Regions from separate parts of the Cellulomonas sp. ATA003 genome, predicted to be linked through region 2. Evidence: riboswitches for the same ligand, from Rfam matches in the RefSeq annotation. Region 2 holds a riboswitch; each other region holds the start of a gene.
What was found. A riboswitch is a leader RNA that binds a small molecule or an ion and turns the genes downstream of it on or off. The one in region 2 is predicted to bind cyclic di-AMP.

Region 1: another riboswitch for cyclic di-AMP. It lies ahead of REH70_RS02490 (C40 family peptidase); the one in region 2 lies ahead of REH70_RS13090 (C40 family peptidase).
Region 3: another riboswitch for cyclic di-AMP. It lies ahead of REH70_RS16250 (C40 family peptidase); the one in region 2 lies ahead of REH70_RS13090 (C40 family peptidase).
Region 4: another riboswitch for cyclic di-AMP. It lies ahead of REH70_RS07525 (C40 family peptidase); the one in region 2 lies ahead of REH70_RS13090 (C40 family peptidase).

What each region holds. Positions count from the first base shown of each region.
Region 1 covers NZ_CP133990.1:491,671-499,100, reverse strand. The annotation lists gene REH70_RS02495 (YncE family protein) at 1-1,103, shown strand, start outside; cyclic di-AMP (ydaO/yuaA leader) riboswitch at 1,286-1,452, shown strand; gene REH70_RS02490 (C40 family peptidase) at 1,558-2,244, shown strand; gene REH70_RS02485 (F510_1955 family glycosylhydrolase) at 2,420-3,325, shown strand; gene REH70_RS02480 (hypothetical protein) at 3,481-3,717, shown strand; gene REH70_RS02475 (hypothetical protein) at 3,714-3,968, shown strand; gene REH70_RS02470 (ATP-binding protein) at 3,971-5,089, opposite strand; gene REH70_RS02465 (response regulator transcription factor) at 5,086-5,787, opposite strand; gene REH70_RS02460 (glutaredoxin) at 5,952-6,245, shown strand; gene REH70_RS02455 (cytochrome c biogenesis CcdA family protein) at 6,247-7,236, shown strand; gene REH70_RS02450 (peroxiredoxin family protein) at 7,233-7,430, shown strand, end outside.
Region 2 covers NZ_CP133990.1:2,623,320-2,630,749, forward strand. The annotation lists partial or broken gene REH70_RS13085 (D-alanyl-D-alanine carboxypeptidase family protein) at 26-190, shown strand; gene REH70_RS13090 (C40 family peptidase) at 431-1,129, opposite strand; cyclic di-AMP (ydaO/yuaA leader) riboswitch at 1,276-1,436, opposite strand; gene REH70_RS13095 (ATP-binding protein) at 1,563-2,699, opposite strand; gene REH70_RS13100 (response regulator transcription factor) at 2,696-3,427, opposite strand; gene REH70_RS13105 (hypothetical protein) at 3,560-3,793, opposite strand; gene REH70_RS13110 (DUF305 domain-containing protein) at 3,823-4,476, shown strand; gene REH70_RS13115 (hypothetical protein) at 4,720-4,953, opposite strand; partial or broken gene REH70_RS20730 (F510_1955 family glycosylhydrolase) at 5,052-5,648, opposite strand; partial or broken gene REH70_RS20735 (heavy metal translocating P-type ATPase) at 5,703-7,430, opposite strand, start outside.
Region 3 covers NZ_CP133990.1:3,265,366-3,272,795, forward strand. The annotation lists gene REH70_RS16230 (ABC transporter permease subunit) at 1-206, shown strand, start outside; gene REH70_RS16235 (glycerophosphodiester phosphodiesterase family protein) at 203-1,075, shown strand; gene REH70_RS16240 (LacI family DNA-binding transcriptional regulator) at 1,072-2,190, shown strand; gene REH70_RS16245 (phosphodiesterase) at 2,190-3,152, shown strand; gene REH70_RS16250 (C40 family peptidase) at 3,165-3,635, opposite strand; gene REH70_RS16255 (hypothetical protein) at 3,745-3,954, shown strand; cyclic di-AMP (ydaO/yuaA leader) riboswitch at 4,005-4,202, opposite strand; gene REH70_RS16260 (iron dependent repressor, metal binding and dimerization domain protein) at 4,360-5,109, opposite strand; partial or broken gene serC (phosphoserine transaminase) at 5,237-6,350, shown strand; gene REH70_RS16270 (MFS transporter) at 6,502-7,430, shown strand, end outside.
Region 4 covers NZ_CP133990.1:1,531,087-1,538,516, forward strand. The annotation lists gene REH70_RS07505 (response regulator transcription factor) at 1-301, shown strand, start outside; gene REH70_RS07510 (HAMP domain-containing sensor histidine kinase) at 370-1,425, shown strand; gene REH70_RS07515 (hypothetical protein) at 1,422-1,658, opposite strand; gene REH70_RS07520 (hypothetical protein) at 1,655-1,852, opposite strand; cyclic di-AMP (ydaO/yuaA leader) riboswitch at 2,098-2,284, shown strand; gene REH70_RS07525 (C40 family peptidase) at 2,286-3,089, shown strand; gene REH70_RS07530 (prolipoprotein diacylglyceryl transferase family protein) at 3,289-4,080, opposite strand; gene REH70_RS07535 (heavy metal-associated domain-containing protein) at 4,450-4,785, shown strand; gene REH70_RS07540 (heavy metal translocating P-type ATPase) at 4,782-7,430, shown strand, end outside.

The DNA of each region.
Region 1 (7,430 bases), 2.0 Mb from region 2:
CAACGGTCCTGATCGGGTGCAGCTCATCCGAGGGTCCCTCGGCCTCGGAGGACGCTGCGGCGATCAAGGACGGTGCACCTCCGGTGGGCTCGCCCGTGGAGGGGACGATCTGGGTTGCCAACGAGGAGGGCGGCAGCCTGAGTGCCATCGACGTCGCGACGAGCCGCGTGGTAGCGACGGTCGACGGTGTCGACAGTCCGCACAACGTCCAGGCCAGCCCGGATGGTGCGACGGTCTGGGCGGTGAGCGGCCACCGGAACGCCGTGGTCGCCCTCGACGCCGCGACGTTGGAACTCGTCGGCACGCAAGCCACTGGCGCGGGTCCAGCACACGTCGTGGTGAGCGCGGACGGGCAGAGGGCGTACGTGACCAACGCCGGCGACGGCACGCTCACCGCCTACCAGACATCAGACCTGGCATCGCTCGGATCGGTGAGGCTGAGCAATGGACCCCATGGACTTCGCGCAACGGCTGACGGGACGACGCTGGTCGTCGCCAACACGGCCGCAGGCGGCGTGGACGTGGTGGACGCTGCGACGTTGTCGGTCCGCGCCAGCATCCCGGTGGGCTCGTCTCCGGTTCAGGTAGCGGTGGACGGCGACGGCGAGTTCGCCTACGTGAGCCTCGCCGGCGAGAACGCCGTGGCGAAGGTCGACCTCGACGGGTTGAAGGTCGTGGCTACGGTCGCGGTCCCGAGTGCGCCTGTGCAGCTGTACCTGTCCGAGGACGGCACGACGTTGCTCTCGGCCGACCAGGGCACCGAGACGGCACCGGGGCGCACGCTGTCGGTGATCGATCCCTCCGAGATGACCGTGGTTGCGAGCATCGAGACGGGCGCAGGTCCCCATGGGGTGGTCATGGACCCGACGGGGGCCATGGCGTGGGTCACCAACATGTACGACGACACCGTCTCCGTGGTTGATCTCAGGACGAAGGAGATCGTGGCGACGGTGCCGGTGGGGGACAAGCCGAACGGCATCTCGTTCAGCGCGCTGTCCATTCCTGCGGCGTCGCCCACGCTCGCCGAGGTCGCCGTCCCGGACTACGCCGAGGCGGACGCGGGCGCCGAAGAGGGACACGAGGGGTCGCACGACCACGGGTGATCGCGGTCCCGAGCGTGGCGGGGACTCCCGGTGCGCGCCACGCTCATGGTCGGCTCTGGCGCCCCGAGCCCGAGGGGCTTTCGCGGGCCGAGCACGCTTAGGCGGCGCCACAGTGACGTGCGGTCGATGGCGTGCCTAGTATCGGGGCGCTCCCGACGTGGTCCAGAGTGGCCAGACGCGGACGCCGAGTCCTGCCACCGTCGAAGGTCCAGAGCTTCAGCGCGATGGCAGGAGTGGGGGAACCACGTTCTTCCGGGCACCGTGGCGGTGTCCTTGGGGTGAAGCCGGTCGCTCATCGACCGGCCGGGCTGCTCCGGCCCGAACCCGACAGCTCACCCCGCAGGCGGTAGGAGGGCTCCGCATGCCTGCAGGTCACACTCGCGCACGTCATCGCGCGCCCGGGCGCCCGACGACACCGGTGTCGATGGCCGCTTGCGTGGTCGCCGACAGGGCGGTGGCGACCGGCCGCCGCACCGCCGTGGCGGCCGCCTCGTCCGGCCTTGTCGTCTCGATGCTGGCCGCTCCGGCGTCGGCCGACAGCGGCACGCATGTGCCGGCCGTGGACACCAGCGCCCTGACTGCATCGGCGCGCGCAGCGCTGGCCACGTCGCCTGTGGTGTCGGTGCCCGCGGAAGCGACCTGGGCCTTCGACGTCCCGGCCATCACGGTTGTCGCGGACCCTCCGCCTCCGCCGTCAGCTCCTGAGCCGGAGCCGGAGCCCGCGCCCTCACGCAGCCAGGCACGTGAGGCAGCGCCGACCGCCGAAGAGGCGACCCCAGCGCCGATCGGCGCGCCGGCGCCGGCCAGCGCGAACGGCAGCGCGATCGTGGAGATCGCCGCTCAGTACGTGGGTGTTCCGTACCTGTGGGGTGGTACGACGCCGGACGGTTTCGACTGCTCGGGATTCACCTCCTACGTGTACGCGCAGGTCGGCATCACCCTGCCGCGGACGTCCTCCGCGCAGCGTGAGGCCGGGACCGTGGTGTCGGCTGATCAGGCGCAGCCTGGGGACCTCATCTGGACCCCGGGTCACATCTCGATCTACGCAGGCGGCAACCTGCAGATCGACGCTCCGGTACCCGGTAAGACGATCCAGATCCGCGAGATCTGGCAGTCCAACCCCACGTTCTTGCGCTTCTGACCGCTGCTGCGGTCGGGCACACCTCGGTCACCAGCTTCAGCGCCGCGCTGCTGTGTTCGAGTCGCTCGCCCGCCTGATCGCGATCACGTGCACCGTCCGCCCCTGCTAGACAGCGAAAGTGGTCTCCTTGGCTACGTTGCACGGTCGCCGGCCGCAGGCCTGCGCACGGATCGTCATGGCCGCGCTGGTCACCGCTGCGGTTGGCGGTTGCGCCGAGCCGGAACGGCTGCCGTCGGAGCCAACCATCCCGCCGTCGGCGTCCTCCGACCATCCGCACATCACCCGCGAGGACGCCGCGTCACCGCAGGCCGAGCAGCTGGAGCTGGACGGCGGTCTGCCGAGTGACCACGTGCATGGCGTAGCGGTCAATCCTGCCGACGGCCTCGTGTACCTGGCCACCCATGACGGTCTGTTCCGTTACGGGGCAGGCGGGCCTGAGCCCGTGGGCCCGGTCGTGGATCTCATGGGGTTCACGGTGGCCGGCCCGGACCACTTCTACGCCTCGGGACACCCGGGGCCGGGTGTGGACCTTCCTCAGCCTTTGGGCCTGGCGGAGTCCCGGGACGGCGGCCTGACGTGGACGCCGGTGTCACGGGGCGGGGAGTCGGATTTTCACGCCCTGACAGCCTCCGCCGCGGGAGTCCTTGGGTTCGACGGGTTCGCGCTGCGAGCCACCGGTGATGGGTTGACCTGGACCGAGGTGGAGACAGCCCCTGGGACCCCCTTCGCCATGGCGGCGTCTCCGACGGGCAGCGCGGTGCTGATCACGAGCGCGTCCGGGGTCTACCGGTCGCAGGACGGCGGCTCGTCGTGGGCACGACCCGCAGCACCTCTGCTGCAGTTCGTCGCGTTCGCCGACGAGAACGTCGCTGTCGGTGTGACTCCCCACGGCGAGGTCTCGCGCAGCGAGGATGCCGGGGCGACGTGGACCCGGACCGCGCAGCTCGGGGAACCCGCGATGGCGGTCGCCGCCACGCGGCGCGCCGACGGCTCGATCCACGTCGTCATGGTCACCGCGAACGGGCTGCTGGCCTCAGACGATGGCGGCGTGACGTTCGCGCCGTTGCTAGCGGCGTCCTGAGCCGCCCGGTCTCGACCGTTCCAGGCCCGCGTCCGACGACGACCGAGGCGGTCTTCATCGAGCCTTCATAGGACCTCGACCGCGCCTTGCGGCTGCCCCGGGGAGCCTGAGGCGGTGGGCGCCGCTGGCGCCCCCGGAGCGAGAGGAGCGGACCGATGCCGTGGTGCGTTGATCTAGGAGTCGGCGGGTGGCTGGTCCTCGCGTCGAGCCTGGCGGTGCTCGGCATGGCCGTCTGGGCGGTGACGCGATTGTTTCCCGCCGCACCTGAGCCGGACGCGGTGACCGTGCTCGATGCCCGGCTGGCCGCCGGGCAGATCGATGTGGACACCTACCGCAGGCTTCGCGCGGAGCTCGCTGGACCTCTGCCGGCGCGATCGGAAGGACTGCGATGAAGAGTCACCTCAAGGGGATGGTCGTCGCTGCTGCGGCGGTGCTGGTCGTGGCGCTGGCGGCTGGTGTGCGACCTGGCGCGGCGTTGCCGCTGGCAGCTGCGCTTGCGTGCCCGCTGATGATGATCGCCATGATGGTGTGGATGCACCGCCGCGGCCAGGCCGGGCAGCACCACCATGGCGCGCACGACATCACGGAGGGCGCGCCCGTGACGTCGCCGCCAGAACGCGGCGCTGCAAGCCCGCTGAGTTGAGCTCAGAGTGGCGGCACCGGGAGCGTGACGGTGAACGACGCGCCCGCCCCTGGGCCGTCGCTCGTCGCGGCGATGGTGCCGCCGTGGGCCTCGGTGAGCGCCTTGCAGATCGCCAGGCCGATGCCCGAACCACCGTGGGCACGGTCCCGCGCGGTATCGGCCCGGTAGAAGCGCTCGAACAGGTGCGGCAGGTGCTCCGGCCCGACGCCGGCTCCGGTGTCGGACACGCACAGGGCCACCCGCTGGTGATCGCCGGTCGCGCGAAGCGTGATCGTGCCTCCGGCCGGGGTGTGACGCACTGCGTTGGCAACCAGGTTGTCCAGCACCTGGCCCATGCGCTGGCGGTCCACACGGACGTGTCCCAGCTCGGGGTCGACCTGGACCCGCAGGCCGACCCCGGCGGCGGCCGCCCGCTCCCGCCAGGTGCCGGCGGTCGCGGCAAGCAACTCATCGGGCGTCAACGGTTCGAGTGCAAGTGCGACGTCACCGGCCTCGGCGTGGGTCACCGCGGCAAGGTCGCGCGCCAGCCGGGTCAGGCGCGCGGCCTGGTCACGCAGCACGGCCATCGTGGGCTCGTCCATCGGCTGCAGACCGTCTTCCACGGCCTCGAGGTACCCGGCGATGGTGGCGACGGGAGTGCGGACCTCGTGGGCGACGTCGGCCAGGAGCCGGGCCCGCAGCCGTTCGGCTTCTTGCAGCCGGGCGGCCATGGCGTTGAACGACTCGGCGAGCTCGTCGAACTCCGCGCCCAGGCCTGCAGCCGGGACGCGGGACTCGTACCGACCGGCGCCCAGGCGTGCCGCGGCGGTGGACACGGCGGCCAGGGACCGGCCGATGCGCCGCGCGAGCACCAGACTCACGGCGGCCGAGGCAACGGCGGCGGCGCCCAGGGCCAGAGCTAGGGAGACGGCACTGGCGTCGCGGAACGCCCGCTCGGCGTGCATGACGGCGTCGTCGTGGTCCTCCAGACCAGCGCGCACCATGTGCTCGTGGAACAGGCCTGGGCCAACGGCGGAGGCCACCAGCCACGCCGTCAGGGCAGCGGTCGCGAGCACGATGACGAGCGCGATGAGCAGGCGCCCGGCAAGGCCCCACCGGGCTCCCGTCGGAATCGGCTTCACTCCCCAGTCCCGATCCGGTACCCGACACCTCGCACCGTGCGCACGAACCTCTGTTGCTCGGCGCTGTCGCCGAGCTTCTGGCGCACATGCAGCACGTGCACGTCGACGAGGTGCTCATCTCCGACCCAGTTTGCTCCCCAGACCGCCTCGATGAGCGCGCGCCGGCTGAACACCCGTCCCGGGCCCGAGGCGAGCGCGGCCAGAACGTCGAACTCGGTGCGCGTCAACGGCACCGCTCCGCCGTCGAGGTGCACCTCCCGGGCGTCCAGGTCCATGCGCAGCGCCCCGATCTCCACGGCCGGACGTGAGGGCGGCGCGGCCGAGGAGGACTCCGGGCGGCGGGGCCGTCGCATCAGGACTGCGACCCTGGCCATGAGTTCTCGAGGGCTGAAGGGCTTGGTCATGTAGTCGTCGGCACCGACCGACAAGCCGATGAGGGTGTCGACCTCCTCGGCGCGGGCGGTCAGCATGATGACGTAGCAGTCCGAGAACGTGCGCAGCTGACGGCACACCTCGACCCCGTCCAGACCGGGGAGGCCCAGGTCCAGGACGACGACGTCGGGGTCCACCTCGCGAAGGACGCCGACGGCCTGTGCGCCGTCATGGATCACGCTCACCTCGAACCCGTCGCGCTCGAGGTATCCGGCCACCAGCCGGGCCAAGGCCTGCTCGTCGTCGACGACGACCGCGCGTCGCATGGGTCTCGTGGCGAGGGCAGTGGTGCTGGTCACGCCCCATTGTGTGCTGCCGTCGAGCACCTGGTGGGGACCTTCATCGAACCTTGATCCAAGGGCGACCGGTCGTTCGGTGCGGCACGTCGACGCTTCACACGTCCGATCCGCGACAGCCTGCAGGAGAACCCGTGTCCACCACCGAGAACGTCGACCCACCGGTCGTCACCGTCGTCCACGCTCCGGCGTGCCACTTCTGCCACGACGCCGAGGAGGCGCTCGCCGTCCTGGCCCGTGACTTCCCGCTGGTGGTCCGCAGTGTTGGCATCGACACCGACGAGGGCCGAGCGCTCGTGGCCGAGCACCGTCCGGCGATGAACCCGCTGGTGCTGGTGGACGGGAGCTTCTTCTCCGCCGGCCGGCTGCCACGCAAGAAGCTCACCAAGGCCCTGCAGCGCCGGCGCACGCTCGCGGTCGGTGCCTGAGATGGGCAGCGAGCTCCTGACGACGGGAAGCATCCTGGCGGCGTTCTTCGCCGGCGGGGTGGCCCTGTTCGCCCCGTGCTGCATCGTCTTCCTGGCGCCGTCCTACCTGGCCGGCGCTGTCAAGAACGCCCGATGGCGGCTGCTGCCGCTGACGTTCGTCTTCGCGGCGGGCCTGGCTGTGGTGCTGGTGCCGATCACCCTGGGGATGAGCCTGCTCGCCGGCGCGATCGCCCGGTACCACGCCCCGCTGTACTGGGCCGGTGGCCTGCTGATGATCGCCTTGGCGGCGCTGGCCCTGTCAGGCCGGATGTGGTCCCTGCCGTCGTTCCTGCGCGCCCCGGACACCACCGGTGGTGACACGGCGAGCTTCTTCTCCCTCGGAGTGTTCTCCGGGATCGCGTCCTCGTGCTGCGCACCGGTCCTGGCCGGGGTGATGACCCTCTCGGTCCTGTCCGGGTCGCCGATCGGGGGTCTGGCCCTCGGGCTGGCGTACGTGTTCGGGATGGTCTTCCCGCTGTTCGTCATGGCGCTCGTCTGGGACAAGGCGCGGCTGGGCGAGCGCAAGCTCCTGCAGGCCAAGACGGTCCGACTGCGCGTGGCGGGCCGCACGTTGATCACCAACACCCTCAACATCGCGGTCGCCGTCGGCTTCGCCGTGATGGGCGTGTTCGTCATCGCCCTCGCCGGCAGCAAGGACATGACCGGTGGGTCGGCGTTCCAGGACGCCGCGAGCCGCACGCTGACGGACGTGTTCGCCGCCGTTCAGGGCTTCCTGTCTCCAGTGCCCGAACCCATCCAGGGGTTGGCGCTGCTCGGGGTCGCCGCCGCGTTCATCTGGGTGACCCTCGCCGACCGCCGCCGCACCACCCAGCCGGCCGGCCCCGCACCGACCACCGCCGTCGACGACTCCGCGGCGGCGCCGAGCGACGGCCGAGCCGCACCCGTCCCGTCCTGCCACGCCGCTCCGACCACGGAAGAAGTGACCCGATGACCTCCGGAACCGCCACCCGCCGCCTCGCTGAACGCCAGCAGGTCCTCGCCGAGATCCAGCAGGCACAGACCGGCGCTGCCCAACGCCGCCAGCGCCTGAGCTGGGCCGCGTGGGGCGCGGCCGCACTGATCATCGGGGTCATCGTCGCCATCGCGCTGATCACCTCCCAGCCGACCACATCGACCGACGTCCGG
Region 2 (7,430 bases):
CGCCGGCGAGGCCCTGGAGTCGTTGATGACGGCGGCGGCTCGTGACGGCGTCAAGGTCGGCGTCACCGATTCCTACCGGTCGTACGACGCGCAGGTCGACGTCGCGGCGCGCAAGGGGCTCTACTCCCAGGGCGGCTTGGCGGCGAAACCGGGGACCAGCCCGCACGGCTGGGGGATGGCGGTCGACCTCGACCTCAACGACCAGGCCCAGGCCTGGATGCGCGCCAACGCCGGGCGTTTCGGTTTCGTCGAAGACACCCTCGAGAACCATGGCACTGGGTCTACCGCGCGTAAGGGCACCCGGTACTCAGCAGCGACCCACGTCCACTGGCGCTCCCATCGCCACGGCCGCCATCGACGAGCCGAGCGCGACGACAGCCGAACACGCGAGAAGTCCTGGGCACCCTCCGTGCCCAGGACCTCCCGCAGCCTAGGAGACCCGGATGAACGTCGGGTTGGACTGCCAGATCTCGCGGATCTGGATGCTCTTGCCCGGGCGGGGCGCGTCGACCTGGGTGTTGCCGCCGGCGTAGATGGCGATGTGCCCGGGGGTCCAGATCAGGTCGCCCGGCTGGGCTTGGGACCGTGGCACGACGGTGCCGACGTTGCGCTGGGCGGAAGAGGTCCGCGGCAGCTTGATCCCGACCTGGGCGAACACGTAGGAGGTGTAGCCCGAGCAGTCGAACCCCGACGGGGTCGTGCCACCCCACAGGTACGGCACACCGACGTACCGCGAAGCGATCTCCACGATCGCGTTGCCGTTCGCGCTGGCGGGGGCGGGCGCACCCACGGGCTCGGCCGCGGGCGCTTCGGGTGTCGGCTGCGCGGCGGCCGCCGCGACGGGTGCGCGCTGGGCACTGCGGCTCGCGGCTGCGGCCCGCGGCGTGGGCGCCACAACCTCGGGCTTGGGCTTGGGCTTGGGCGGCGGCGGCGGCGGGGGCGGGTCCTTGACGACCGTGACCGCAGGCACGTCGAGCGCGAACTGCACGTCCGCTGCGACGGTGACCACCGGCGCGGTGGCGAGCACCGCACGGGCCTGCGCGGTCAGCGTGGAGGTGTCCACCGCCGGCACCCGGGTGACCGCGGCAGCGTCGGGGGCGGCACCGGCCGGCGCGGCGAGGCTGGACACGACCAGCCCAGCGGACGCGGCGGCGACGGCCGTGCGGCGTCCAACGACAGCGATGGAGCCGGTCGCGGCTGCGGCGAGGTCGGTCAGCGGCGTTGCTGGCCGGCCGGGTGAACGGTGACGCGCCGAGGCAGGCGTCGGTGACATGGGTGCCCTCTCCGGCCGCCTGCGAGGTCAGCTGTCGGGTTCGGGTCGGAGCAGCACCCGGCCAGCCCTAATGGGCAGGCTTCACCCCAAGGACACCAGATGACCGGCGCCCACGAACATTGGGTCCCCCGCTCCTGCCAGCGAGATTCATCAGGCCTTGGGTGGTGGCAGGACTCGGCGGTCCACCCCGGCGACCCCGGCGAGGCCGAGGCTGGCGGTGATGCTAACCGCACGGACACGCCAATGTCACGATCCGGTCACGGGCCGCCGTCGGCGAGTCGCCCGTGCGCTACGGGCCGGGGCTGGATGCCGGGAGTGTGACGACGAAGGTCGCGCCGGCGCCGACGCCGGCACTGGTGGCTGTGATGGTGCCGCCGTGGGCCTCGGTGAGGGCTCTGCAGATCGCCAGGCCGATGCCCGATCCGCCGCTGGCGCGGTCGCGTGCGGTGTCGGCGCGGTAGAACCGCTCGAACACGTGCGGCAGGTGCTCGGGCGCGATGCCCTCTCCGGTGTCGGCCACGGACAGGGCGACGCGACCGGAGTCGCCGGCGCCGACGCCGACGCGCAGGGTGATGGTGCCGCCGGTCGCGGTGTGCCGCAGGGCGTTAGCGACCAGGTTGTCCAGGACCTGAGCGATGCGGTGACGGTCGACGGCCACCGGCCGTCCGCCGGAGCTGGCGTCCGGGTCGAGGGCCAGGTGGACGCCGGCCGCGGCGGCGCGGTCACGCCACGCCGCCGCGGTCTGCTCGAGCAGTTCATGCGCGGGCATGGCCTCGAGGTTGAGGGCGAGGTCCCCGGCTTCGGCGCGGGTCACGGCGGCCAAGTCGTGGGCGAGCCGGGTCAGTCGTGCGGCCTGGTCGGCCAGCACCGTCATGGTGGCCTCGTCCAGGGGTTGGACCCCGTCCTGTACTGCTTCGAGGTACCCGGCGATGGTCGCTACCGGGGTGCGCACCTCGTGGGCGACGTCGGCCAGCAGGCGTGCGCGCAGCCGATCGGCGTCCTGCAGGCGCCCGGCCATGGTGTTGAACGAGTCGGCCAGGTCGTCGAACTCCGCGCCGAGGCCGGCCGCGGGCACGCGGGTCTGGTACTGGCCCGCGCCCAGGCGGGCGGCCGCCGTGGAGACCGCACCCAGCGACCGGCCGATGCGCCGGGCGAGGACGACGCTGACGGTCGCGGACGCGATCGCCGCGGCGCTCAGGGCCAGGGCCAGGGCCACCGCGCTGGCGTCGCGGAACGCCCGTTCGGCGTGCATGACGGCGTCGTCGTTGTCTTGCAGGCCGGCGCGGACCATGTGTTCGTGGAACAGGCCGGGCCCGACCGCCGAGGCGACCAGCCACGCGGTCAGCGCCGCCACGGCCAGGACCACCACGAGGGCGGCGAGCAGCCGCGCCGCCAGCCCCCACCGCGTGCCCGCTGTGGGGTTCATGTGCCGGTGCCGATGCGGTAGCCCACGCCACGGACCGTGCGCACGAACCGCTGCTGCTCGGGGCTGTCGCCGAGCTTCTGGCGCACGTGGAGCACGTGGACGTCGACCAGGTGCTCGTCACCGACCCAGTTTGGTCCCCAGACCGCCTCGATCAGTGCCGCGCGGCTGAGCGCCCGCCCGGGGTCCGATGCCAGGGCGGCTAGGACGTCGAACTCGGTGCGGGTCAGCGGGACGGGCCGGCCGTCGAGGTGGACCTCGCGGGCGTCCAGGTCCAGGCGCAGCGGGCCGACGTCTATGGCCGGCCGGGCTGGCAGGGTCGCGGGGGGCAGCGCGGACCGTCGGGGTCGGCGCAGCAGGACCCCGACCCGGGCCATGAGCTCGCGGGGGCTGAAGGGCTTGGTCATGTAGTCATCTGCGCCGACGGACAGGCCGGTGAGGGTGTCGACCTCCTCTGCGCGGGCGGTCAGCATGATGATGTAGCAGTCGGAGAAGGACCGCAGCTGGCGGCACACCTCCACCCCGTCCAGCCCCGGCAGGCCGAGGTCCAGCACGACCACGTCCGGATCGACCGCCCGCAGCACACCAACCGCTTCGGCGCCGTCGTAGGTCACGTGAACCTCGAACCCGTCCCGCTCGAGGTACCCGGCGACCAGCCGGGCCAGGGCCTGCTCGTCGTCGACGACGACCGCACGCCGGGCCGTGGCGGCCGGGGACTGAGGGGTGCTCACTCCCCCATTGTCGGCGGCCCGGCCACCGGGCCTGGGATCTTCATTGAACCTTGATCAGTGGGTGACCGGTCCTTCAGCGCAGGGCACTGATGATGGTTGCGCGTCCGCGCCACGGCGGGCCGGTCGCGCCGGTCATGTGCTACGACCACCGCTGCCGCGTTCGACGCAGATCTCACGCACGACACCACGAAGGAGAACGCCCATGGGCTGCTGCCAGGACACGACCACGGCCACCATCACCACCGCACCCACGCAGGACACGCCCGAGACGGAGCAGGCCGCTACCAGCAGCGGCTGCTGCGGTGGCGGCGGCGAGGCCAAGGCGAACGACTCGTGCTGCGCGTCCAGCGCGACCGCCTGAACCACCCGCACACCTGTTCTGGGAAGGAACTCTCGTGATCACCACGACCCGGCGGCGCTTGGCTGCTACGGCGACCGCCCTGACGCTGGCGGCGGCGCTGACCGCCTGTTCCGATGCCGCCGAGCCGGCCGCCGAACCGCCGGCCGCGGCTGCGACCTCCAGCGCCCCCGAGGCCACCGGGGCCACCGGGGCCACCGGGGCCACCGAGGCCAGTGAGCACAACGACGCGGACACCCAGTTCGCGCAGATGATGGTCGTCCACCACCAGGGCGCCATCGAGATGGCCGAGCGGGCGGTCGACAAGGCCGACAGCGAGGAGGTGCGGGCGCTGGCTGAGCGGATCTCCGCCGCGCAGGGCCCGGAGATCGACGAGATGAACTCATGGCTCCAGGCGTGGGGCGAGGAAGGCCCCCAGGACGCGGACATGGGTGGCATGGATCACGGCGGCATGGACATGGGCGGTATGGACATGCAGTCCGCCATGACCGAGCTGGAGGGGCTCTCCGGCGCGGAGTTCGACCGCGCCTTCCTGGAGATGATGACCGAGCACCACCGCGGTGCGATCGAGATGGCCGAGGCGCAGCTGGCCGACGGCGCCAACGCCGAGGCCCGTGACCTGGCTCGCAAGATGATCGACGACCAGACGCGCGAGATCACCGAGATGGAGAACCTGCTGCGCAACCTGTGAAGCGGCACGGGCACCGGGCGGTGTGAACAGAAGCCCGGTGCCCGCCTCATCACGGGTAGGACGGCGAGGAGTTCTCCTCAGCGTTCCTCCAGCGGTTGGTAAGTCCCACCCGCACCCCTGTCCACGAGCGCCGAGCAGCACCTGACCGGTGCTGCACTACTGGGGTCACCGCTGCCCCGGTGGCCGTGGCCCGAACCGACGACGCACTGTTCCCCTTCCATAAGCCGTGCAGGCCTCAGCCGGTCAGCCGGTCGCCAAGGGTGCGAACGTGGCCCCGCCATCGGCGGACTCCAGCACCTCCTGCGCGGTCACCACCACCACCCGCACGCCGCTGTCGGGCGCGCGGGCTGCGGTGAGGGCTGCGGCCGGCTCGCCCAGGGTGGCGACCTGGGTCCAGGTCTGCCCGGCGTCGTCGCTGCGCGCGACGTCCCCGTCTGGGGTGACGCCCACGGTGACCGTGTCGTCGGCGAACGCCACGTACTGCAGGAGCGGTGCCTGCGGCTGCTGCCACGTCGCACCCCGTCGTCGGATCGGTACACCCCCGCCGTGCTGGTGGCCACCAGCACGCGGCCGTCGGGAGATGCGGCCAGGGCGAACGGTTCGACCGGTGCGTCCAGCTCGGTCCAGGTCTGCCCGTCGGTGGTGCTGGTCAGTGCGGAACCGTCGTAGCCGACCACTGTTGCGGTCGATGCGGTCAGGGCATGGAAGTCGGACTGCCCCCCGCGTGAGAGCGGCTGCCAGGTCTGCCCGGCGTCGGTGGATTCGGCCAGCCCCAGCGGTGCCGGCAGGTCCACTCCGGGGCTGGGGTGTCCGGAGGAGTAGAAGTGGTCCGGTCCCGCGACGGTGAAGCCCATCAGGTCGATCACCGGTCCCACCCGCTCGGGCCCGTCCGGCCCGTAGCGGAACAGCCCGTCATGGCTGGCCAGGTAGACCAGCCCGTCAGCAGGGTTCACCGCGACGCCATGGACGTGGCTGCTCGGCAGGCCGTCCACCGCGGCCGCGCCGGTACCGGTCGGGCCGGGCTCAGCCGATACCGCCGGAGCGGGCGTCAAGGCGGGCCCGGCTTGCGGGGTCGCGGCGCAGCCGGTCGTGACGGTGGCGACCAGCCCGAGGCCGACCAGGACGCGCGCGCCTGCCGTGGCACGGAAACGAGAGATAGAGCGGCGGGGCATCAGCTGGGTGAGCCTTTCGGTGTGGAGTCGGTGCGGGCCTGGGCGCGGCGCCGATCAGGGCTGGGTGACGCGGGCGGGGTCCAGATCCAGTCGGCGCAGGAGCTGGGCGTTGGCGGCGACCACGATCGTCGAGGCGGACATCAAGATCGCCCCGACAGCCGGTGACAGGACGAACCCGGCGAACGCGAGGACGCCCGCTGCCAGGGGTACCGCGATGAGGTTGTACCCGGTCGCCCAGACCAGGTTCTGCCACATCTTGCGGTACGACGCCTGGGACAGCGCGATCACCGACACCACCCCGCGTGGGTCGTCCGAGGCCAGGACGACCCCGGCGGACTCCACGGCGACGTCCGTGCCGGCCCCGATCGCGATCCCGACGTCAGCCCGAGCCAGCGCAGGGGCGTCGTTGACGCCGTCGCCGACCATCGCGACCTTGTGCCCGCGTGCCTGCAGCTCGCTGACCTTGGCGTCCTTGTCGGTGGGCAGGACCTGGGCGAAGACCTCGTCGATGCCGAGCTCGGCGGCGACTGCGTCGGCGACCTGCTGGGCGTCGCCGGTGATCATCGCCACCCGCACACCTCGGGCGTGCAGGGCCGCGACCGTGTCACGGGACTCAGGGCGGATGGCGTCCTCGACCGCGACCGCGCCGATGACCTGACCGTCACGCACGACATGGAGCACCGATGCCCCCCGCTCCACCCACGGCCGGGTCGCGGCCTGCACGTCCGCCGGGGGCGTCCACTGCCGCTCGGCGAGCAGCGCCGGCCCGCCCACGACGACCTCGTGGCCGTCGACGCTGGCCTGCACCCCGCGCCCAGGCAGGGCCCGGAAGTTCCGCACGGTCGCCGACACCTGGCCGGCGGAGCGCACGATGGCCCGCGCCACCGGATGCTCGCTGTCGGCCTCGGCCGCCGCGGCCAGGGCCAGCATCGTGGCTTGGTCGACCCCGTGGGTCGCGACGGCGCCGGTGACGGCGTGTGCGCCCTTCGTCAGGGTGCCGGTCTTGTCGAACAGGACCGTGTCGACGGTGCGCATCCGCTCCAGGGCGAGCCGGTTCTTGACCAGCACACCGGCCTGCGCGGCGCGCTCGGTGGAGATCGAGATCACCAGCGGGATGGCCAGACCCAGCGCGTGGGGGCAGGCGATGACCAGCACCGTCACGGTCCGCGTCACCGCGTCCCCTGTGTCACCGAACACCATCCAAGCCGCGAAAGTCAGCACGCCGGCGGCCAGGGCGAAGTAGAACAAGAACGCCGCGGCGCGATCGGCCAGCGCCTGCGCGCGTGAGCTCGACGCCTGGGCGTCGGCGACCAGCCGCTGGATGCCTGCCAGGGCCGTGTCCTGCCCGACCGCGGTTACCCGCACCCGCAGGGTGCTGTCGGTCGAGACGGTCCCGCCCACGACCGTGTCGCCCGCCAGCCCGACGCACGGCGCGGGACTCCCCGGTGATCATCGACTCGTCCAGGTGCGCCTCGCCGTCCACGATCAGCCCGTCGACCGGCACCCGGGCCCCCGGGGCGGACCAGCACGACGTCGTCGGTGGCCAGGTCGGACACCGCGACCTCGAGCGTCCCGGTGCCGGTGACCTTCTCGGCGCGGTCGGGCAGCAACGCGGCCAGCGCGTCCAGGGCGCCGGACGCGGCGCCGAGGGCCCGCATCTCCAGCCAGTGCCCCAGCAGCATGATCACGACCAGCAGCGCCAGCTCCCACCAGAAGTCCAGCTCCATCGCCGCACCCAGCGTGGTGGCCCACGACGCGACGAACGCCACCGTGATCGCCAGC
Region 3 (7,430 bases), 640 kb from region 2:
GGACCGCGGGCGGGCGCCGACCCCGGCGCGGCCGCACCCGGCCCACCGGACGCACCCAGCCCGTGGTCGCGTCACCGGTGACGGCCGGCGCGACGGCGGCGTCCACCACCGGCATGCTCGGCGGCGCCGCCGCCCCGCCGCCCGGGGCCGACCCCGCGCAGCCCGACGCGAGCGGACCGAGGACCGACGGACGGACGGACGGGTGACGTTCGGCCAGCCCCGGTTCGCGGCGGTCAACGCGGTGCTCAACCAGCGCGTCGATCTCGTCGGCACGCTCATCGTCGTCCACCGTGGCACCGCCGTCGGGTCGATCGTCGAGAACACCCCCGAGGCCGTTCTCGCGGCGGTCGCCTCCGGCGGGGACGTCGTCGAGATCGACGTCGTCGCCTCGACCGACGGCGAGCTGTTCGCCTTCCACGACGGCACCGAGCCACGGCTGCTCGGCATCACGGCGAACCTGCGCACGCTCACGGCCCGGCAGATCCGCGACCAGCGCTACGTCCACGTGGAGCGGCCGGGACGTCCGGCCCGGGTCGCCGGCCTGCTCGACCTGCTCGCCGCCGTGCCGGGCGGCACCCTGGTGAACGTGGACCGCTCCTGGGACGCGTGGCGGACCCTCCTGCCCGCGCTGGACACTCTCGACATGACCGGCCGGCTGCTGCTCAAGTGCCGCGCCGGCGACGAGGCGGCCGACGTGCTCCGGGCCCACCCGGTCAAGTACCCGTTCATGCCGATCTGCACCACGGTGGCCCAGGCGCACCAGCATCTCGACGACCCCGACCTCAACACGGTCGGCGTCGAGCTGATCGCCGGTGACGCCACCAGCCCGTTCCTGGACGCCGACGTCGTCGCGGGGCTGCACGCGCGCGGCGCCTTCGTCATGGTGAACGCCGAGGTCCTGGCCACCGGGCTCGACCTGTTCGCCGGCCACGACGACGAGCGCGCGGTCCTGGACTCGCCCGAGGCGGGGTGGGGGCCTCTCTTCGCGCTCGGCGTGGACATGATCCAGACCGACTGGCCCTGGTTGCTGCGCGACTACCGGGCCGCGCGGCAGCGTGTCCCCGTGGGCACATGACCGGGCCCGACGACGCCCCCGCGGCGGAGCTCCCGGACGACGCCGCCGCAACGGGCACAGCGGGCACGGCGGGCACGGCGGGCCAGCCCGGCAGCGGCCCGGGCGGCCCCACCCTCGAGGACGTCGCCGCCGCCGCCGGGGTCTCCCGGTCGTCGGTCTCCCGGGTCATGCTCGGGCAGAAGAAGGTCTCCGAGGACACCCGGACGAGGGTCTTCACCGCGGCCGACCAGCTCGGGTACGTGCCGAACATCCTCGCCTCCGAGCTCGCGTCGCGGGCGACGTCGACCATCGGGCTGCTCCTGCGCGACGCCGGCAACCCCGCCTACGGGCTGCTCTTCACCCAGCTCCAGGAGGCCGCGCACGCCGCGGGCCTCAACCTGGTGTCGATGACCATCACCGCCGACGACCGTGGCCGGCGCCAGGTCGCGTCGCTGCACCGGCTGATGGGGATGCGGGTCGCCGGGCTCATCGTGGCCACCGGCGGCGTGACCAGCGAGCAGCTCGAGCCGTTCCGCACCCGCATCCCCATCATGCGCGCCGGGCGGCCGGAGACGACACGGCACATCCACGCCGTCTCCTACGACGAGGTCCATGCCGGGCGCACCCTCGCCGGGCACGTCGCCGCGGCGGGGCACCGGTCCGTCGCCGTGCTCGTCACCGCGGAGGCCGCGTCCTACCCCGAGTACGTGCGCGCCACGACCATGGCCGCCGAGCTCGCCGCGCGCGGCGTCCGGATCACGCCGGTCCCGGTCGCCGTCGCCGGCGACGGCGTCGAGGCGGCGGTCCGGCTCGCCCGCGACGGCAGCGTCACCGCGATCCTGTGCCCGTCCGACCTCCGCCAGCTCGAGGTGCTCCGGGGCCTGGCCGCCCGCGGCATGTCCGCGCCCGACGACGTCTCGGTGTCCGGCTGCGACGGCATCCTGCCCGGCGCGGACCTGCTCGGGCTCACCACCTACCGGATGCCGGTCGAGGCGCTCGCGGCCCGGACCGTGACCCACATGAGCACGCTGATCGGTCCGGACCCACCCACCGGCGTCGTCCAGGAACGCCTCACCGGCACCCTCGTGCCGGGCCGGACCGTCGGCGCACCACCCCCGAGACCCCAGGACCCGTGATGACACCCCGCTCGGCCGAGCACCCCCGTCCTCGGCACTTCCTCGTCCACCTCTCCGACACCCACTTCGTCGCGCCGGGCGCGCTGCTGCACGGCACCTCCGACCCACGCGACCGCCTGACGGAGCTGCTCACGGGCCTGGAGGCCACCGGCGTCCCGCCCGAGGCGCTGATCTTCACCGGCGACCTGGCCGACCGCGGCGACGCCGACGCCTACCGGAGCCTGCGTGCCGTGGTGGAGCCGGTGGCCGACCGACTCGGGTCCCAGGTGGTCTGGGCGATGGGCAACCACGACGACCGGGAGGCCCTGCGCGAGGAGCTCCTGGGCGCCCCCGCCTCCGGCGCGCCGCTGGACCACGTCGTCATGCTCGGCGGCCTGCGGCTGATCGTGCTGGACAGCACGGTGCCCGGGTGGCACCACGGCGAGGTCGAGCCGGGCCAGCTCGACTGGCTGCGTGCGGTGCTCGCCGAGCCGGCGCCGGAGGGCAGCATCCTGGCGATGCACCACCCTCCGGTGCCGTGCGTGCAGGACCTCGCGACCGTCGTCGAGCTGCGGGACCAGGCGGTGCTGGCCGAGGTGCTGCGCGGCACGGACGTGCGCGCGATCCTCGCCGGCCACCTGCACTACTCGACGTCGGCGACGTTCGCCGGCATCCCGGTGTCGGTCGCCTCGGCCACCTGCTACACCCAGGACCTGCAGACCCCCGGCCGCGGGACCCGGGGGCGGGACGGTGCCCAGGCGTTCAACCTCGTGCACGTCTACGCGGACACCGTGATGCACTCCGTCGTGCCGATCGGCGACCACCCCACCGTGGGGCGCCACGTCGACGCGGAGGCGACCGACCGCCTGCTCGCCGAGGCCGGGGTGCACATCGCGTCCGCCGTCGCGCCGGACGCCACAGGTACCCCGACCCCGGACAGCGCGAGGCCCCGGGACACGGACGTGTCCCGGGGCCTCGTGTGAGCCGAGCGGAGGTCAGCCGACCCGGATGAAGGTCGGGTTGCTCTGCCAGATGGAGCGGACCTGGACCGACTTGCCCGGGCGGGGCGCGTCGATCTGCTTGCCGTCACCGAGGTAGATGCTGATGTGGCCCGGGGACCAGATGAGGTCACCGGCCTGGGCGTTGGCGCGCGACACGACCGTGCCCGCACCCTTCTGCGCACCCGACGTCCGCGGCAGGGAGATGCCCGCCTGGGCGAAGACGTAGGACGTGAACCCCGAGCAGTCGAACCCGGAGGGCGTCGTGCCGCCGGAGACGTACGGGACGCCGACGTAGCGCAGGGCGATCGACGCGATCGTGCTGCCGGCGGCCGACGCCGGTGCGCTGGCCGCAGCGGCCTCGACCGGCGCGGCCGGGGCCTCGGCAGCGGACGACGTCGCCGCACGCACCGGCTGCCGCGTGGTGGAGCGGGAGGCGGCCGCCGTGCTGCGGCGGGTCTCCCTCACCTCCACGACGGGCGCGGGCGGCGGCGGGGGCGGCGGGTCCTTGACGACGGTGACGGCGGGGACGTCCAGCGTCCACTGCGCGTCAGCGGCGACGGTGACGACGGGGGCCGTGGCGAGCGCCGCGCGAGCGGCAGCCGTCAGCGCCGAGGTGTCGACGGCCGGCAGGCTCGCCGACGCCGTCTCGGTCCCCGGCGCGGCGCCGGCCGGCGCGGCGATGGTCGAGACGACCAGACCCGCGGAGGCCGCGGCGACGGCGGTGCGACGGCCGACGACGGCGATCGAGCCGGTCGCGGCGTTCGCGAGGTCGGTCAGGGGGTAACCGGGCGGCGCGCAGCGCGATGCCGGGCGCGAGTGGTGCTCACGGACACGTGTGCCTCTCCTGTACGCCTACGAGGTCAGCTGTCGGGTTCGAGTAGGAGATGCACTCGGCCGGTCGGGCGTCTGGCGACGACCGCTCGGCTTCACCCCAAGGACGCCATCTCTGGCGCCCACGTGATCGGGTCCCCCGCCCCTGCCGGCGAGTCGTACGGAACCACGCGCGCCGGCAGGGTTAGGCGTGCCGCGCATGGGCTACCGCGGAGGAGGGTTCCGCGGAGCAGGCCGAACGTACCCGAGCCCGACCCCGAATGTCACGCTTCGGTCACGGTCAGATCACCGTGAGCGGGTGAATCGTGACCAAGCCCACGTGGGCGGGCGAGCGGGCCGCCGGTCGAGCGCCCCTCGCTCAGAGCGCGACGACGTCGTCGGCCCCCGCGGTGACGCCGGTGTCCACCGCCACCGGGGCGGCCACGAAGATGTGCCGCGCGACCTCGTCCGGCAGGTCCAGGACGACGTCGGCCCCGGGGGCCCCGACCGTCACCACGTGGGTGCTCGCCTCGACCGTGATGGTCTGGCCCGGGCGCACACCCGCGCCGGCGAGCCGGGCGAGCAGCTCGACGTCCGTCTGCAGCGGCTCCCCGAGGCGCTCGACGACGGCCGTCGTCCGCTGCCCGTCGAGCGGGGCGACGCTGCGCAGCGGCAGCACCCCCTGGAGGAAGTGCTCGTCCGGACGCTCCTCCCCGAGCTCCCCCAGCCCCGGGATCGGGTTGCCGTACGGCGAGTGGTGCGGGTGGTCGAGCAGGTCGAGCAGCCGCTTCTCGACGCGGTCGCTCATGACGTGCTCCCACCGGCACGCCTCCTCGTGCACGAACTCCCAGTCCAGCCCGATGACGTCGGTGAGCAGCCGCTCCGCGAGACGGTGCTTGCGCATGACCCGCATCGCCTTGAGGTGGCCGTCGTCGGTGAGCTCGAGGTGACGGTCGCCGCTGACCACGACCAGTCCGTCACGCTCCATGCGGGCCACAGTCTGCGACACCGTCGGGCCGGAGTGCCCCAGCCGCTCGGCGATCCGGGCGCGCAGCGGGACGATCCCCTCCTCGGCGAGCTCGTAGATCGTGCGCAGGTACATCTCGGTGGTGTCGATCAGATCGCTCACGTGCCGCCTCCAGGGTCCTTCACTCCGCTGGGTCCAGGCTACGGGAGGCGGCCCTCGGCCCGGGGCGGGCGGTTCGGCGCGCGCCCCGGCCAGCGCCTACGCTGCCCGGGTGCCCGCGGCCTCCGAGATCACCATCCCCGCCGACCTGCTCCCCGGGACGGCCGGTTCGGCTCCGGGCCCAGCAAGGTGCGCGCCGAGCAGGTCGCGGCCCTGGCCGCCGTCGGCGGGACGCTGCTGGGCACGTCGCACCGCCAGGCACCGGTCCGCCGGCTGGTGAGCCGGGTCCGCGAGGGGCTCGCCGACCTGTTCTCCCTGCCGGACGGCTACGAGGTCGTGCTCGGCAACGGCGGCTCGACGGCGTTCTGGGACGTCGCCACGGTCAGCCTCGTCCGCCAGCGCGCCCAGCACGCCGCGTTCGGGGAGTTCGGCGCCAAGTTCGCCTCCGCCACCACGCGCGCGCCGTTCCTCACCGATTCCTCCGTGCGCACAGCCGCACCGGGCTCGGTGGCCCTGCCCGAGCCCGAGGACGGCATCGACGTCTACGCCTGGCCGCACAACGAGACCTCGACCGGCGTCATGGCTCCGGTCCGGCGGGTCCCCGGCTCGCGCGAGCAGGGCGCGCTCGTCGTGGTCGACGCGACGTCGGCCGCGGGGGCCTCCCGGTCGACGTCGCCCAGACCGACGTCTACTACTTCGCCCCGCAGAAGAGCTTCGCGTCCGACGGCGGGCTGTGGCTGGCGCTGCTCTCGCCCGACGCCGTCGCGCGGGCCGAGGAGGTCGAGCGCAGCGGACGCTGGGTGCCGGAGTTCCTGTCGCTGACGACGGCGATCGCGAGCTCACGGCTGGACCAGACGCTCAACACCCCGGCCCTGGCGACCCTCGTGCTGCTCGCCGAGCAGGTCGACTGGCTGCTCGGCCACGGCGGGCTGGACTGGGCCACGCGGCGCACCGCCGAGTCGGCCGGGATCCTCTACGGCTGGGCGCAGGACCGGGACTGGGCGACGCCGTTCGTGCCCGACCCCGCCCTGCGCTCGCACGTCGTGGGCACCGTCGACCTGGCCGACGGCGTCGACGCCGCCGCGGTGTCGGCGGTCCTGCGGGCGCACGGCGTCGTCGACGTCGACCCCTACCGCAAGCTCGGCCGCAACCAGCTCCGGGTCGCCATGTTCCCTGCGGTGGACCCGGCCGACGTGCAGGCGCTGACCGCGTGCGTCGACCACGTCGTGGACCGGCTCGGCTGAACCCGTGCTGCCCCCGGCGCTGACCCCGGTGCTGCCGTGACCGCGGACCCGCTGCCGACGACGCCGGCCCACGCACCGCGGCGACGCTTCGCGGCCCTCCCCGGCGCGCCATGAGCGCGACCGGCTCACGCTCTCGCTGGACACCTACTTCATCGCCTGGGGCTGGTTCCTCTACAGCTTCTCCCCCGCGATCCCGCTCATCGCCGCCGAGCAGAGGATCTCGGGGGCGCAGGCCGGCCTGCACGGCACCGCGATGGCCGTCGGGACGGTCGCGTCCGCGTTCCTCAGTGCCCGCCTCGTCGGGAGGCTGGGACGCCGCGGCGCACTGCTCGTCGCCGGCGGCGTGCTCGTCACCGGGATCGTCGTGCTGCTGCTCGGGCAGGTGACGGCCCTGACCCTCACCGGGGCGCTCGTCACGGCGCTCGGCGGCACGCTCGCCGTCTCGGCCGCGCAGCCCGCGCTCGCCGTGCACCACGGCGAGGCCAGCGCCTCGGCGGTGTCCGAGGCCAACGGCATGGGGGCGCTGTTCGGGCTGGTCGCCCCGCTCGCGCTCGGGACGAGCGTCGCAGCCGGCTGGGGCTGGCGGCCCGCCGTCGCCATCGCGGTCGTCCTCATGGTCGTCGCGTGCGTGCTGGTGACCCGGCTGCCCGCGCGCGGGGCCCTCGGGCATCCCGAACCACCGCCGCCTCCTGCGGCCGACGCCGCGCCTCGCGCAGCGGCCGACGCCGCACCGCAGGCCGCCACCGAGCGGGTGCCGGCCACGCGGCGGTACTCCCGGGCGTACTGGCTGTTCTGGTGCGCGCTCATCGCGGCGGTCGCCATCGAGAACGCGACGACCTTCTGGGTGGCCGACCTGGTCGCGGAGCGGACCGGCGCCGGGCCGGGGATCGCGACCGGCGCCCTGGCCGGGCTGGTCGGCGGGATGGCGGTCATGCGGTTCGCGGTCGGCGCGCTGCTGCGCCGGTGGTCCGCCGAGACGCTGCTGGTCGCGGCGTTCGCGCTGTCCTCGCTGGGGTGGCTCACGACGTGGACGGCGACGTCGACGCCCGTCGCCCTCGCGGGCCTCCTCCTGGCCGGGCT
Region 4 (7,430 bases), 1.1 Mb from region 2:
GCTCGTGTTCGGCCCGTTGCGGATCGACACGGTCGGGCGGGAGGTTCACCTGGACGGGGAGCTGGTCCCGTTGACTCGCACCGAGTTCGACGTCCTGGCGGCGCTGGCCGGCCGGCCGAACGCCGTGTTCAGCAGGCGGGCGCTGATCGAGAAGGTCTGGGGTGACAACTGGGTGGGTGACGAGCACCTGGTGGACGTCCACATCCTCCACGTGCGCCAGAAGCTGGGCGACACCGCGGAGGCGCAGCGCTTCGTCCGCACGGTCCGAGGTGTCGGGTACCGCATGGGGCAGGTCACGTGAGTCGTGGGCGCCGACGCCGAGCGGTTTCCAGCCTCGCGGGTCGTCTCCTTGCCGCGCTGACGCTCGTGGTGGTCACCGGCGGCGTGACCGCGTGGCTGGTGGCCGGGGCAGTAGGCCCGAGCGTCTTTCACGCGCACATGGCGCAGGCCGGGTCACCGGACGGGGTCGGCTCCGTGGTGCATGCCGAGGAGGCGTTCCGGTCGGCCAGCGTGTTCTCCCTGGCCGTGGCGCTCGGTGCGGCCCTGCTGGCCTCGCTGGCGGTGAGCATCTTCCTGACACGGCGCATCGGGCGCTCGCTCGGCACACTCGCGGCGGCGGCGGCCGACGTGGCGGGCGGGCGCCTGGACTCCCGCGTGCCTGCAGATGGTATGGGATCGGAGTTCGACGAACTGGCGGCGGCGTTCAACCAGATGGCCGGGCGCCTGGAGGCCAGTGACGGCCTGCGCCGGAGGCTCATGGCCGACGTCGCCCACGAGCTGCGCACACCAGTGGCGACGCTCAGCGCGTACGTGGAGGGGATCGAGGATGGCGTGCTCACGCTGAGCCCGGAGACGATGGCGGTGCTTCGCGGTCAGACGTCACGGCTAGCCCGCCTCGCGCAGGATCTGGCGGCCGTGACGCAGGCGGAGAGCTCGGAGCTCGAGCTTCGACCGCGGCGGATGGACCCGGGAGAGTTGGTCGTCGTCGCTTCGGATTCCGCGCGGGAGGCTTACATCGCCAAGGGTGTCCGGCTCGAGGAGCAGGTAGCAGCGCGGCTGCCGTCGGTGGCGGTGGACCCCGATCGGATGGCGCAGGTCCTGGGCAACCTGCTTGACAACGCGTTGCGTCATACCCCGCAGGACGGGGTCGTGCGCATCCGCGCCGGTGCGCACCAGGCCGGGGTCGTTCTCAGCGTCGAGGACAGCGGTGAGGGCATATCCGCGGATCACCTGCCTCATGTCTTCGAACGGTTCTACCGCGCCGACACCGCGCGTGATCGCGTGCACGGTGGTTCGGGCATCGGGCTGGCGATCACCAAGGCCTTGGTCGAGGCGCACGGCGGTTCGGTCAGCGTTCACAGTGCGGGCAGCGGGCAGGGCACCACGTTCCGGGTGTTCCTGCCCGCCGCCGGCGGATCTGGCTAGATCCGGTCGTGCATGGGAGGTTCCTGCCGCACGTTCGATGCGGGGCGGTGGTCGTGCCCTGACTCAGCGTTGCCGTGCCCGCGTCCCATCATGAACATCATGCCGGCCATCATCAGCGGGCATGCCAGCAGTGCAGCCCACAGCAGCGCATCCGCGAGCGGTACTCCCGCGACCAGCAGTCCGACAAGCAGGACGGCGCCCCCGATGAGCATGTGCTTGAGGTGGTTCTTCATGGCGTTCCCTTCATGGTGACGGCATCTGGGTCGGACAGCTCGCTTCGCAACAAGCGATAGGTCTCGAGGTCGATCTGCCCGGCGGCGAGCCGTGCGTCAAGCACTCGACCCGGATCTGCCCGGTCGGGGAAGAGCCGGTTCAGCCCCCAGAGCACCAGAGCGATGAGGCCGATCCAGAAGGCCAGCATCACCACCCAGCCAGCGGGACCCATCTGCGTGCACCACAGGCCCATCGCGCTTCCCTTCCCCGGGCGAACGGCGCACCTCGTGCCGTCTGCCGTCCACGCTCGCGCGGTCAGGTTGAGAACGCACCAGGTGCACCATCAAGAGTCGGTGAAGGCGACGGCCAGGCCGCGACACGCCGCCGACGCCGTTACCCCTCCGTGACAATCGCCGGGAGACGTGGTTTCATCGACCCGCCCGGATGAACCGGGCGACCCGAGGTGGACCGCCGAGTCCTGCCACCACCGAGGGCACATCGATGCTTCATGGCAGGAGCGGGGGACCCAGGTCTTCCGGGCACCGGTCACGGTGCCCTTGGGGTGAAGCCGGTCGTACGTGACCGGCCGGGCACAGCTCTCCGTCCGAACCCGACAGCTCACCTCGTAGGCGACCGGAGAGGTTCGCATGCCCGAAAGCTCGATCGCCGCCCGCCACCGCGCGGCCGGCAGGCCCACGACGCCTCTGAACGACCTGGCCGCGACGGCCACCGGAAGCCTCGCCGTCGTCGGCCGCCGCTCCGCGGTCGCCGCCGCCTCGTCCGGCCTGGTCGTCTCGATGCTGGCGGCGCCTGCGTCGGCGGCGCAGTCCACCGACGGCTCCGCCGCGCTGCCGGCTGTGGACACGTCCGCCCTCACCGCCTCGGCACGGGCGGTGCTCGACACAGCCCCCGCGGTCACCGTGGCCGCGGACGCCACCTGGACCTTCGACGTCCCTGCGGTGACGGTGATCGCCGACCCGCCACCGCCACCGCCGCCGCCCGCCCCCGTTCGCGCAGCGCCGGCGGCATCGCGCAGCCAGGCGCGGGCCGCGGTCCCGGCCGAGGCGGCTCCTGCGGAGGAGGCCGAGACCCGCGGTGCGCCGGCTCCGGCGAGCGCGAACGGCAACGCCATCGTGGAGATCGCCTCGCGGTACGTCGGCGTGCCGTACCTGTGGGGAGGCACCACGCCCAACGGGTTCGACTGCTCAGGCTTCACCTCGTACGTGTACGCGCAAGTCGGCATCACGTTGCCCCGCACCTCGTCAGCGCAGCGCAACGCCGGGACCGTGGTCTCCCGCGCGGACGCCCAGCCCGGCGACCTGATCTGGTCACCCGGCCACATCTCCATCTACGCCGGCGGCAACATGCAGGTGGACGCCCCGACCCCCGGGAAGACCATCCAGATCCGCGAGATCTGGCAGTCCAACCCCACCTTCATCCGGGTCACCTAAACTCGTGGCAGGGTCGCGCACACGGAGGGTGTGCGCGACCCCGCCACGTTCCCGTCACGGTCGGGCGAGGTGGACGCGCCAGTGCCTCTCCGCAGCCGACGCGCCCACGGCGACGTTGGGGATCAGGGAACGGCTGGCGCTCAGGGAACGGCTCCGAGCGACGCTCGCGGACGCGCGGGTCAGGAGCGCCGGCAGCGCATCATCCGAGCGGGACCCGCTCGGGCGACGGGCGTGGGCTCGTCGACGTGATGTGGGCCCGGGCTGCGAACCGCGTGCTTGCCCGGAGGATGATGGCGGTACCGGCGGCAACTGACAGGATCGACCAGAGCTGCGGCTGGGTAAGCCCCAGCAGCACGGGATCGTTGATGCGCAGCACCTCGACGACCAGGCGCACCAGACCGCTGAGCACGAGGTACCAGCCGAAGAGCGCGGGTCCCATCAGCCGTCGGCCCAACCGCCAAAGGATGGCGGCGATGGCGAGTGCTGCCAACGCCTCGTACAGCGGGGTCGGATGGACCGGGACGTCGGTCGCAACCACTCCGTTGGGGAAGGCCATCGCCCAGGGCAGCGAAGAGGGCCTCCCGTAGGTGCCGTCGCCGGACAGGAGGCAACCGAGCCGGCCCACGCCGTAGGCGAGCGTGAGTGGAACGGCGGTCGCGCCGGCGACCACGCCCAGGGGCAGCTTGTGCCGCCGGATCACCACCAGACCGGCGACGACGCCGCCGATCAAGCCCCCGTACCAGGTGAAGCCCATGCCGCCGAAGTCGTGCATGGTCAGGTTCCCGCCCTGCTCCAGCAGGTAGTAGATCTTCGCGCCGACGAACCCCCACACGGTGGCCCACAGGACAAGGGAGTGCGCGGACTCCCGCCGCAGCCCGACCCGTTCGAAAGCTCGTCCCAGCAGGTACGCGCCCAGCAACGCCGCGAGCGCCTTGCTGACCCCGTACGTCTGCACGTCGACTCCGAAGATCGAGAACAGCACCGGTCGCATGAGGACTCCGTCCCTGTGTGGCGGCGGCGCCCTGTGGTCGCACGGTCCCGCGCCGCCACTGTTCCGCAGCTACGGCGAAGAACACCGAGGGATTCGATCAACCTTCGGTGAAGATGGCCGGTTCCGCTGGGGCCCCAGACTGGGCGAGGCACCAGGGCACTCCGACGCTGTCGCGAAGAGACCGGAGTCCGCTCGCCGGATTCTCGTGTCGACGCCGTCAAGCACCTACTACGGCAGGCCGTCCGTTCGCGTCCGTCGAACCCGGATTCACCGAATCTTCATCGCCACTGGCTCGCGCGGCGGTCCGACAGGGCTACGGTGAGAATACCCCCCAGGGGTAACCGCGCTGTACATGGGAGGAGCGAGACGATGGTGGCCACGAGGTTCTCGGTCGAGGGATTGACCTGCGGCAGGTGCCTCGGGGAACTGCTGGATCAGCTGCGCTCCCTGCCGGAGGTCACCGGGGCCGCCGCTGATCTTGTGGTCGGCGGATCCACCATCGTGGCTGTCATCGGCGACGCCGAGGTGGTGGCGGACCGTGTTCGGTGGGCCGTGCAGCAGGCCGGCTTCCTTCTTGAGCCACGTGGCAAGCCGGTGGCACGGCACGTGGGGTCGCGCCATCTTCTGGCTGCGCACGCCCTTGCGGTGCGGGGCGAGGACGAGATTCACAGCGGCTACTTCCTCATTGGAGGCGTTCGGTCATGACAGCTCCCGAAATTCTCACGATCCTCGGCGCTCTCGTGCTGACTGGATTTCTCGCCTGGTTCTTCTTCGGCCCCAAGAGGGCGCACCAGGCTGAGATGGACGAAGGGGTCCAGGTCGTCCGGGTCAAGGTTCAGGGCGGGTACAGCCCGGACGTGGTCGAAGTGGCCCGTGGTGTGCCGGTGCGGATGGAGTTCGACCGTCAGGAGGCCGGCGACTGCACGTCCCGCGTGGTCATGCCGGACTTCAAGGTCAACCAAGTGCTGCCGGCGTGGGAGACGACGATCGTGGAGTTCACTCCGCAGGCGGCCGGCGTCTTCGAGTTCGCGTGCGGCATGAACATGGTCCGGGGCAGGGTGCAGGTTCTCGAGCGGGCAACGACCGCCCAGTCCCCGGGACCCAGCCCTGTTGCGACCGTTTCCCCAGCCGCTGGCGGGGCAGGTCCGGTCCCCGGGCACAACGGGCCCGACAGGTCCGGCACGGTTCTGGCTGCTCCCTCCGAGCCTGCGCTCGCCTCCGACCCCGGCGACCAGGAGCGACGGGAGCGCGACGCGGAGATCGCGGACCTGAAGCGGCGGGTGACTGTCGGGTCAGTGCTCACCGCACCGGTGCTCTTCGCGGTCATGCTCGTGGAGTTCTTCGGTGCCGCGTGGATGCCCGAGCTGTTGATGAACCACTGGTTCCAGCTGGCCCTGATCACCCCCGTGATGTTCTACACAGGCTGGCCGATCCACCGAACCGGGTGGTTGGCGCTGTCCCACCGCACGGCTGACATGAACTCTCTGATCACGCTGGGCACCATCGCGGCCTTCGGTTACAGCCTGCTCGTGACGCTCGCCCCGGGGGCGCTGCCGGACAACGTCCAGGCGGTGTACTACGAGGCGGTCGGGGTCATCATCACCCTCATCCTGTTGGGCCGGTTGCTCGAGACGAAGGCGAAGGCCGGGACGGGTGAGGCGATCCGCACCCTGATCGGGCTCCAGCCCCGCACCGCGCGGGTCGTGCGCGGGGGCGAAGAGATGGAGATCCCGATCGACGACGTCGTGACAGGCGACACGGTTCTCGTCCGCCCCGGGGAGAAGCTCCCCGTGGACGGCGAGGTCACCGTGGGCTCGTCCGCGGTGGACGAGTCGATGGTGACCGGGGAACCGATCCCGGTGACGAAGCAGGTCGGAGACACGGTCATCGGCGCCACCATCAACCAGACCGGGGCGTTCCGGTACACCGCGACCAAGGTCGGCGCGGAGACGATGCTGGCGCAGATCATCAAGCTCGTGCGCGAGGCTCAAGGTTCGAAGGCCCCGATCCAGCGCCTGGTCGACAAGGTCTCGAGCTACTTCGTCCCGGCGGTGATCGCGATTGCGATCTGGACCCTGGTCGTGTGGGCGCTGGTGGGCCCACCACCCGCGTTCATCTTCGCCCTGGTCGCAGCGGTCTCCGTGCTGATCATCGCCTGCCCGTGCGCGCTCGGGCTCGCGACACCGATGTCGATCACGGTCGGCACAGGCAAGGGCGCCACGCACGGCATCCTGATTCGCTCCGCGGAGGCGCTGGAGACAGCGCACAAGCTCGACACTGTCGTGCTGGACAAGACCGGCACCATCACCAAGGGCGCCCCGGCGCTGACCGACGTCCTGCCGGCCACCGGGTTCACCCCCGACGAACTGCTTCGACTGGTGGCCGCGGTGGAGGCGCTGTCCGAGCACCCGCTCGCGACCGCGATCGTGATCGGCGCCCAGGAGCGCGGTCTCGAGGTGGCCGGGGCCACGGCATTCGACTCCATCACCGGGCAGGGCGTCCGCGCGCTTGTCGGAGGCCGGGAGGTCCTCGTGGGCAACAGGCGTCTGCTGGCGGGCGCCGGGATCGATCCGACCCCGCTGACCGCTGATCTCGAGCTCCTCGCGACTGACGGAAAGACTCCCATGCTGGTCGCCGTGGACGGCCGCCCTGCCGGCGTGGTGGGCGTGGCGGACACCCTGAAGGAGAGCTCAGTCGCTGCGGTCGCCGCCCTGCAGGCCCGCGGCATCGAGGTCGTCATGATGACCGGTGACAACCGCGACACCGCGGCCGCCATCGCGCGGCAGGTCGGCATCAGTCGTGTGGTGGCGGAGGTCATGCCCAGGCACAAGGCCGCGGAGATCAGGCGGCTCCAGGCAGGGGGCAAGGTCGTCGGCATGGTGGGGGACGGCATCAACGACGCCCCGGCGCTGGCCCAGGCGGACGTCGGCTCTGCGATCGGCACCGGCACCGACGTGGCCATCGAGTCCTCGGACATCACCTTGATCTCCGGGTCGCTGGTCGGCCTGGTGACGGCGATCGACCTGTCCCGCGCCACGATGCGCAACATCAAGGAGAACCTGGTGTTCGCCTTCATCTACAACGGCATCGGTATCCCGATCGCCGCCGGGGTGCTCTACCCCGCCCTCGGCATCACCCTGAGCCCGATGATCGCGGCGGCCGCCATGGCCCTGTCCTCGCTGTCCGTGGTGGCCAACGCGAACCGACTGCGCCGCTTCACGCCGCGCGCCATCCCCGACGTCGTCCGTGCTCCCACCACCCACCCGGTGGTGGAGGTCGGGCGCGACCAAGAAGAAGCACCACTACCCCTGGAGGAAACCATGTTCGCGAAGGTCACCGATCCCGTGTGC